Regions from separate parts of the Sinorhizobium sp. KGO-5 genome, predicted to be linked through region 2. Evidence: riboswitches for the same ligand, from Rfam matches in the RefSeq annotation. Region 2 holds a riboswitch; the other holds the start of a gene.
The links. A riboswitch is a leader RNA that binds a small molecule or an ion and turns the genes downstream of it on or off. The one in region 2 is predicted to bind thiamine pyrophosphate.
Positions count from the first base shown of each region.

Region 1: linked by a shared signal. The riboswitch ahead of thiC (phosphomethylpyrimidine synthase ThiC) and the one ahead of thiB (thiamine ABC transporter substrate binding subunit) in region 2 are both predicted to bind thiamine pyrophosphate.

Region 1 covers NZ_BDIZ01000003.1:774,988-778,983, forward strand. Annotated here, with positions in the region: gene BHD07_RS17660 (hypothetical protein) at 1-1,688, opposite strand, end outside; TPP riboswitch at 1,849-1,960, shown strand; gene thiC (phosphomethylpyrimidine synthase ThiC) at 2,059-3,894, shown strand; gene thiO (glycine oxidase ThiO) at 3,896-3,996, shown strand, end outside.
Region 2 covers NZ_BDIZ01000008.1:126,895-130,890, forward strand. Annotated here, with positions in the region: gene thiP (thiamine/thiamine pyrophosphate ABC transporter permease ThiP) at 1-273, opposite strand, end outside; gene thiB (thiamine ABC transporter substrate binding subunit) at 281-1,309, opposite strand; TPP riboswitch at 1,358-1,472, opposite strand; gene BHD07_RS25835 (GNAT family N-acetyltransferase) at 1,606-2,091, shown strand; gene BHD07_RS25840 (thiamine diphosphokinase) at 2,169-2,819, shown strand; gene BHD07_RS25845 (ABC-F family ATP-binding cassette domain-containing protein) at 2,824-3,996, shown strand, end outside.

The DNA.
Region 1 (3,996 bases), on a different contig from region 2:
GCCTTAGCCGCGTCGCCCGAAAAGAAGTCGCCGCTCACGCCTCCCAGAAGGCCGGAGAGGGAAAAGCGGCCGATATCCTTTCCGCTCGTGGAAATATCCTTGATGACCAGAGTCTCGTTCGCTTCGTCCCAGGCGGCTTCGAGGTTGGAGGAGAGGACCAACTCGTTGAAGCCCAGCTTGCGAAGCTTGGCGAGAGTCTCGTCCTGCGTATGCTCCGGGATTTGAAGGGCGAAGTCCTGGTATCCGGCGCGGACGTCAGTCGGAATGCCGTTTCGCGGTTTCGCGAGCGCAAGCTCGTATCCCTTCATCGTGAAGCGGATGCGCTGCGGCCGAGCGCCCTCTCCAGCATCCGGAGTGTCGTTGTCTTCGTCCCAGTCTTCCACGCCGGTGCCCGAGTCAGGCAGATCCGCATCGATTCCCGCCACTCGGAACGTTCCGAACTCCGGCAGCAGCGTCGTGAAAGGGAAGTTCTCATGCTGCCCATCCTGCAGGGCGACGAACTTCTTCAGCGCTTCCACGCTGGGATCCCAGGAAAAGCCCGAAATGCTTGCTTCGGAGACTTTGACGTAGTCCGCGCCCTCCGCCATCGAGAAGCCATTCACCGACGCGTCGAGCTTCCGGCCATCCAGCTCGAGCGCGAGGCGATCCACCGCAAGCCTGATCCTCTCGCCCTCTTCACCATCCTTGTCCGGCGCGTCGATCTTCAGACCCAGCATTTCCATGTCGGCCTTCCTCGTCAAATCGGCGACCGACAGAATCCGGGCGAAATAGTCTTGACGCTCCGCCACGGGCAGATCCTCGGGCGACGAGACCGAGTTGAGCTTCTCCAGAGTCTCGCGAAGCGGCTCGTCCAGCATCCGCATGCTTACGCCGCTGCTGCGAACCTCGTCATAGCCGAAGCTCGCCTCGCCATCCGAAAAGGCTATATCCTTGATCGAGAATGGCCCATAAACAGGCCTTGCCTGCTCGTCGCCCGGCCCGGCTTTTTCAGTATAGATGCGGGCCAGATAGGCGGCATCGACGTCCTGCCCCGTCATGGCTCCGAGGGAGCCCGTCAGCCGCTTCTTCTCGCCGCCCTCTCCATCGGAGGCGCCTATGCCGGCTTCGAAGCTCGCACCACTCGCCGAATAGCGCGCAATGCGGCCATCGACGATACCTTCCGAGACTACGTTCTTGTAGACCAGCTTCTGCTCGCTACCGGCAACCGTCTGGGTGATGATCACCTCAGGGGCGGTGACGCTCTTCGCCGTAAAAAGCGCCAGCTGTTTCGGCAGCGAAAGATCGCTTCCCGCGCCGAACATTTGCGCCAGCGTGTCGCGACCGAACTCCGCCTGCTCGACGATCACCTTCGGCACGGCGATCTTGCCTGGGCGCACATCGAGCTCCACGCCGCTGACTTCGAGCATGCCGTCCAGGAAAAGGATCCTGGGCCGCCCGTCGATTGCGGCGACGCGGAGTTCGGACCCTTCCTTCAGCGGCAGCGTCACGTCGCGCAGATGAACGCGCCCGAAAAAGTCCGCTTCGACCGTGCCCACTCTGCCGCCCCGCTCGGCGATCAGCCTGCTCACGCTCTTTTCGACAGCAATCTTGTAACCGGTCGCGCCTGCGGCTGCGATTGCGATGACCGCAACAGCCGCCCAAAGCGCCTTGCGTCCCCTTTTCCTGGTCCCCGTCTCCGCCTGCCCCAAGACCTTCACCCCTTTTCGCTATGCGCATCATGGCGCTTCAGACTCGGACGGTAAGTAGATTTAGAACTTTGCATTTGCAAGCATGGCGCGAGCCCTGCGCACGGGATTTTGCCGGTGCAAAAACCATCTTGACGCCGCGGCGATAACCGTCCCTAATTGCGCCATTCACCAGGGGGGTCCCGGCAAGGGGCTGAGATACTGCTAGCGCGCGCAGTGACCCGTTGAACCTGATCCAGTTCATACTGGCGTAGGGACGGTGCAGACGTGCAGCAGCCAGGATTCCGTTTACCGGCAATTCATCGGCGATACGTCTTTTCATCCTTCCGGCTTCAGAACTGGGTCTCCAACGCGAAAACATTGGAGCCTCAAGATGAATCTAATCAAGCCTCTCGCCGCTGCGCCCTCGGTCACGCAAGGACCGCTCCCGGCATCCCGCAAGGTTTACAAGCCGGGCGAGATCCACCCGAAGATCCGCGTGCCGATGCGCGAGATCGCGCTGCATCCGACCTCCGGCGAGCCGCCGGTGACTGTTTACGATTCCTCCGGCCCCTACACGGTCGAAAACGCCGATATCCGCATCGACGCGGGCCTGCCGCGCCTTCGCAGCGACTGGGTTCTGAAGCGCGGCGATGTCGAAAGCTACGACGGCCGTGCGGTGAAGGCCGAAGACAACGGCTTTGCGACCGGCGAAAGGCTGACGCCGGAATTCCCGATTCGTCACCAGCCGCTCAAGGCGAAGCCGGGAAAAGCGGTAACCCAGCTCGCCTATGCCCGCGCCGGCATCGTCACGCCGGAGATGGAGTTCATCGCCATCCGCGAAAATCTCGGCCGGAAGGCCGCGAAGGAGGCGCTTGCCCGAGACGGCGAAAGCTTCGGTGCCTCTGTCCCCGATTTCGTAACGCCGGAATTCGTGCGCCAGGAAGTGGCGAGCGGCCGCGCCATCATTCCGGCCAATATCAACCACCCGGAAGCCGAGCCGATGATCATCGGCCGCAACTTCCTGGTGAAGATCAACGCGAATATCGGCAATTCCGCCGTCACCTCATCGATGGCCGAGGAGGTCGAGAAGATGGTCTGGGCGACGCGCTGGGGCGCCGACACGGTCATGGACCTTTCCACCGGCCGCAACATTCACAACATCCGCGAATGGATCATCCGCAATTCGCCGGTACCGATCGGCACCGTGCCGCTCTACCAGGCGCTGGAAAAGGTAAACGGCATCGCCGAGGATCTTTCCTGGGAGGTCTTCCGCGACACGCTGATCGAGCAGGCGGAACAGGGCGTCGACTATTTCACCATCCATGCCGGGGTCAGGCTTCATTATATCCCGCTCACCGTGGATCGCGTCACGGGCATCGTTTCGCGCGGCGGCTCGATCATGGCGAAGTGGTGCCTGCATCACCACCGCGAGAGCTTCCTCTACGAGCATTTCGAGGAGATCTGCGACATCTGCCGCGCCTATGACGTTTCCTTCTCGCTCGGCGACGGCCTGCGTCCCGGCTCTATCGCCGACGCAAACGACCGGGCCCAGTTCGCGGAGCTCGAAACGCTCGGCGAACTGACGAAGATCGCCTGGGCCAAGGATTGCCAGGTGATGATCGAAGGGCCGGGCCATGTGCCCATGCACAAGATCAAGGAGAACATGGACAAGCAGCTCGCCGTCTGCGGAGAAGCGCCCTTCTATACGCTCGGGCCGCTCACCACCGATATCGCGCCCGGCTACGACCACATCACGTCAGGCATCGGCGCGGCGATGATCGGCTGGTTCGGCACCGCCATGCTTTGCTACGTGACGCCGAAGGAACATCTGGGCCTGCCCGACCGCAACGACGTCAAGACCGGCGTGATCACCTACAAGATCGCCGCCCATGCCGCCGATCTCGCCAAAGGGCACCCGGCCGCCCGAACCCGCGACGACGCGCTGTCGCGCGCCCGCTTCGAGTTCCGCTGGGAGGATCAGTTCAACCTCTCGCTCGACCCCGAGACCGCGCGCAATTTCCACGACGAGACCCTGCCCAAGGAGGCGCACAAGGTCGCGCATTTCTGCTCCATGTGCGGACCGAAATTCTGTTCGATGCGGATTTCCCACGATATCCGCGCCGAGGCGCAGAAGGAGGGCCTCGAGGCGATGGCCGCCAGATATCGCGACGGCGGCGACCTCTATATGCCGGTCGATGAAAGCAATGCCGCGCCCGCTGGAGAATGAGATGCGCGTGCTGATCAGAGGGGCCGGCGTCGCCGGCCTCACCGCCGCCCATGAACTTCTCGGGCGCGGCGCCGCAGTGACGATCATGGAAAACGCCGCCGG
Region 2 (3,996 bases):
CACCCAGATGCGGCCGGGGAACGAAGCCTGGCGGGCAAGTGCCCGGGCCACGGGTATGGCGAAAAGGATGGCAAGAAGCGTCGAGAGGCTGGCCTGCAGCAGCGTGAAGCGTGTGATGCGCCAGATATAGGCATCGAAAAGCGGACCGGCGCCGGCGCTGCCGGCCGACTGGGCAAGCAGTGCCGCGCCGGCGAGGCCGACGAAAAGCAGGATGCCGCCGAAGGCGAAGGCCCCGGCGGCGATTGTCATCTTGCTTTCCTTCGTGCCGGACAATCCGGCCTCAGTTCCGGCTCATGGCGGCCAGCCATTCGTCGACCCAGGCCTTGCGGTTGGCGGCGACCTCCTCGGAGGGAATGAGGAGCGTCTTTTGCGGGTCGACGAGCTTGCTGAAGGCTTCCGGCAGTGGCTCCTTGGTTGCGGTCACCGGCATCATCCAGTTGGTCGTCGGGATGATCGACTGGAATTCCGGACCGATCATGAAGGTCAGGAAGTTTCGGGCGAGTTCCGGGTCCTTCGCGTTCTTCGTCAATGCGGCGACTTCGATCTGGATATAGTGGCCTTCGGCGAAGGAGGCCGCCTGGTAGCGCTCGGTGTTCTCCGCCACCATGTGATAGGCGGGCGAGGTGGTGTAGGAGAGAACCATCGGGGCCTCGCCCTTCGTGAAGAGACCATAGGCTTCCGACCAGCCCGGCGTGACCGTCAGCACGCGGTCCTTGAGCTTCGCCCAGGCCTGGCCGGCCTGGTCGCCATAGACCGACTTCACCCACAGCAGGAGGCCGAGGCCGGGGGTTGAGGTCCGGGGGTCCTCGATGACGATCTTCTGCGACGGATCGCCCTCGACCAGTTCCTTGAGGCTCTTCGGTGGATCCTTCAGCGTCTCGGTGTCGTAGACGACGGCGAAATGGCCGTAGTCATACGGTATGAAGGTGTCGTCGGAGAAGCCGCCCGGGACCTTGACGGAAGCGGTATCGGCGCCGTGTTGCGCGAAGAAGCCGGTCGCCTTCGCCTCCGCCACCAGATTGGTGTCGAGACCGAGTACGATGTCGGCCTTGGATGCCTGACCTTCGAGCTTCAGCCGCGTCAGGAGTTCGACCCCGTCGGCAACCCCTACATAGTCGACCTTGCAGTCGCAGGTCTTCTCGAACGCTTCCGCCACCTTGGCGCCCGGCCCCCATTCGGTGATGAAGCTCTCATAGGTATAGACCGTCAGGGTTTTTTCCGCGGCCGCCGCGCTCACGGAAAATACCGCGATCGAAGCTGCGGCGATCGCAAGCCGGCCAAGGATTTTTCGATGGAGTGAACTGGACATTCTGGCACCTCTCCCTTTGTTGTTGCTGCAATGGGAAAAGCGCGTATCGGTCCGATCGCTTCTAATCCCTCCGCCGGTATGAGCCGGATCAGGTTCCGCGGGTTGGCTCGAAGCCTCTCAGCCACGGTCGCAAAAGCCGACCAGGGCACCCCGTTAGAGCAGCAAGAGATTTAGCTTCCGGCGACGGCTTAGGCAAGCTGAGTTTCAGCAGGGACGTTTGCCGTCCGCGTCAGCCGCGCTATTAAAAGTCAAACAATTACCGGCGCCGTTTGTTCGCCGAAAGCGGAGACAATTTCATGCCAGACATGCTCGTCCGCCTCTATGCCTTGCCCGAGGGCCGCCCATCGCGTCTCGACCCCGACATCCGCATCCGCCGGGCGCTTGCGGCCGAGCGGCGGGCCGTCATTCCCTGGATCGAGGAGCGCTTCGGGGCCGGGTGGGCCGGCGAGGCCGAAACCGCCTTCTCCTCGACGCCGACGCGCATCCATATCGCTCACCATCGGGATCGGATCGTGGGCTTCGCCTGCCATGACGTAACCGCGCTCGGCTTCTTCGGTCCGACCGGAGTCGACGCGACCATGCGCGGCAAGGGCATCGGCGAGGCCCTGCTCGTCGAAAGCCTGCTATCCATGCGCGCCGCCGGCTATGCCTATGCGATCATCGGCGGCGTCGGCCCTGCCGAATTCTATGCTCGCGCGGTGGGTGCGGTGGAGATCGCCGGGTCGACGCCCGGCATCTACAACGGCATGCTCTTTCCCGGGGATCCGGCGTCCGGAACCTGATCCGCGCAGCATGCGTTCGCAAAACAGCAGCCGGAGCCCTTTTCCTTCGCCGCTGCTTTGCGCTATGGGCTTCTGCCATGACCCGATCACCCTTCACCATCCTGCTCGGCGGCGCGCTGACGCCGACAGACCGGCTTGCTCGACAGCTCGAAGGCAGCCGCTTCGTCGCCGCCGACGGCGGCATGCGCCATGCAAGGACGCTGGGAATCGTTCCCGATCTCTGGGTCGGCGATTTCGATTCCACCGATGAGGCGCTTCTGGCGGAGTTTGCCGGCGTCCCGCGTGAACGCCATCCAGCAGCCAAGAACGCGACCGACGGGGAAATCGCCGTCGAGGCAGCCCTCGAGCGTGGCGCGACCTCGCTCGTCTTCGCGGGGGGACTCGGCGGCGCGCGCAGCGATCACGCTTTCCTGCATCTCCTCGGTACAGTCGCGCTTGCCCAGAGCGGCGTTTCGGCGATGATGACCTCCGGCGAGGAGGAGGCCTATCCGCTGCTGCCCGGCTCGCAGGAGATCGAGCTGCCGAAAGGCAGCCTCTTCTCGATCCTCGGCTTTGCGGACCTTGACGGTCTTTCGATCGAGAACGTGCGCTATCCGCTGAAGGATTTTCATTTGCCCTTCGGCTCGTCGCGCACCATTTCGAACATCGCGGATGGCACGGTCCGCTTGACCCTGAAATCCGGCCGGGCCGTCATTCTCGCCCGCCCCTATGATCTTTCCGGAGCCTGATGCCTTGGCGCCTCCCATCCTGAAGCTTGACGACATTCTACTGACCTTCGGCGGCACGCCGCTGCTTGCGGGTGCGGGCCTGCAGGTCGAGCCCGGCGATCGCATCTGCCTCGTTGGCCGCAATGGTTCGGGCAAATCGACGCTGATGAAGATCACCGCCGGGCTTGCAGAACCCCAGTCGGGCGAGATCTTCCGGCATCCATCGGTGACGATCCGCTATCTGCACCAGGCGCCCGATTTCGACGGCTTCGATACGGTTCAGGCCTATGCCGAAGCCGGCCTCGGGCCAGGCGACGATCCCTACCGGGTCGCCTACCTGCTGCAGCATCTGGGGCTGACCGGGGAGGAAGAGCCGACGCGCCTTTCCGGCGGCGAGGCGCGTCGTGCCGCCCTTGCCCGTGTGCTTGCGCCGGAGCCCGATATTCTGCTTCTCGACGAGCCGACGAACCATCTCGATCTGCCGACGATCGAATGGCTGGAAGACGAGCTCGTCCGCAGCCGTTCGGCGCTGGTACTGATCTCGCACGACCGGCGCTTTCTCGAAAAGGTATCGACTGCGACCGTCTGGCTGGACCGCGGCCAATCGCGCCGCCTCGATCGCGGCTTCGCGCATTTCGAGGCTTGGCGCGACGAGGTGCTGGAGGCGGAAGAGCTCGAGCAGCACAAGCTCGGTAAGGCGATCGAGCGCGAAGAGCACTGGCTGCGCTACGGCGTGACCGCCAGGCGCAAGCGCAACATGCGTCGGCTCGGGGAGCTGCAGGACATGCGGGCCCGCCATCGCGGGCACAAGGGGCCGCAGGGTACGGTCCAGGCCACCGTTGCCGACGCCAGGGAATCGGGCAAGCTCGTCATCGAGGCGGAAAAGATCACCAAGGCCTATGGCGATCGCACGATCGTCGCGCCGTTCTCGATCCGTGTCCACCGCGGCGACCGCATCGGCCTCGTCGGGCCGAACGGTGCCGGCAAGACGACGCTGCTGAAGCTCCTGACCGGTCAGCTCGCGCCGGACACGGGCAGCGTCAAGCTAGGCACCAATTTGGAGATCGCCACGCTCGACCAGAAACGCGAGGAACTGAACCTCGACGAGACGCTGGCGCATTATCTGACCGACGGGCGCGGCGAGACCCTCCTCGTCAATGGCGAGCAGCGCCATGTCACCGGCTACATGAAGGAATTC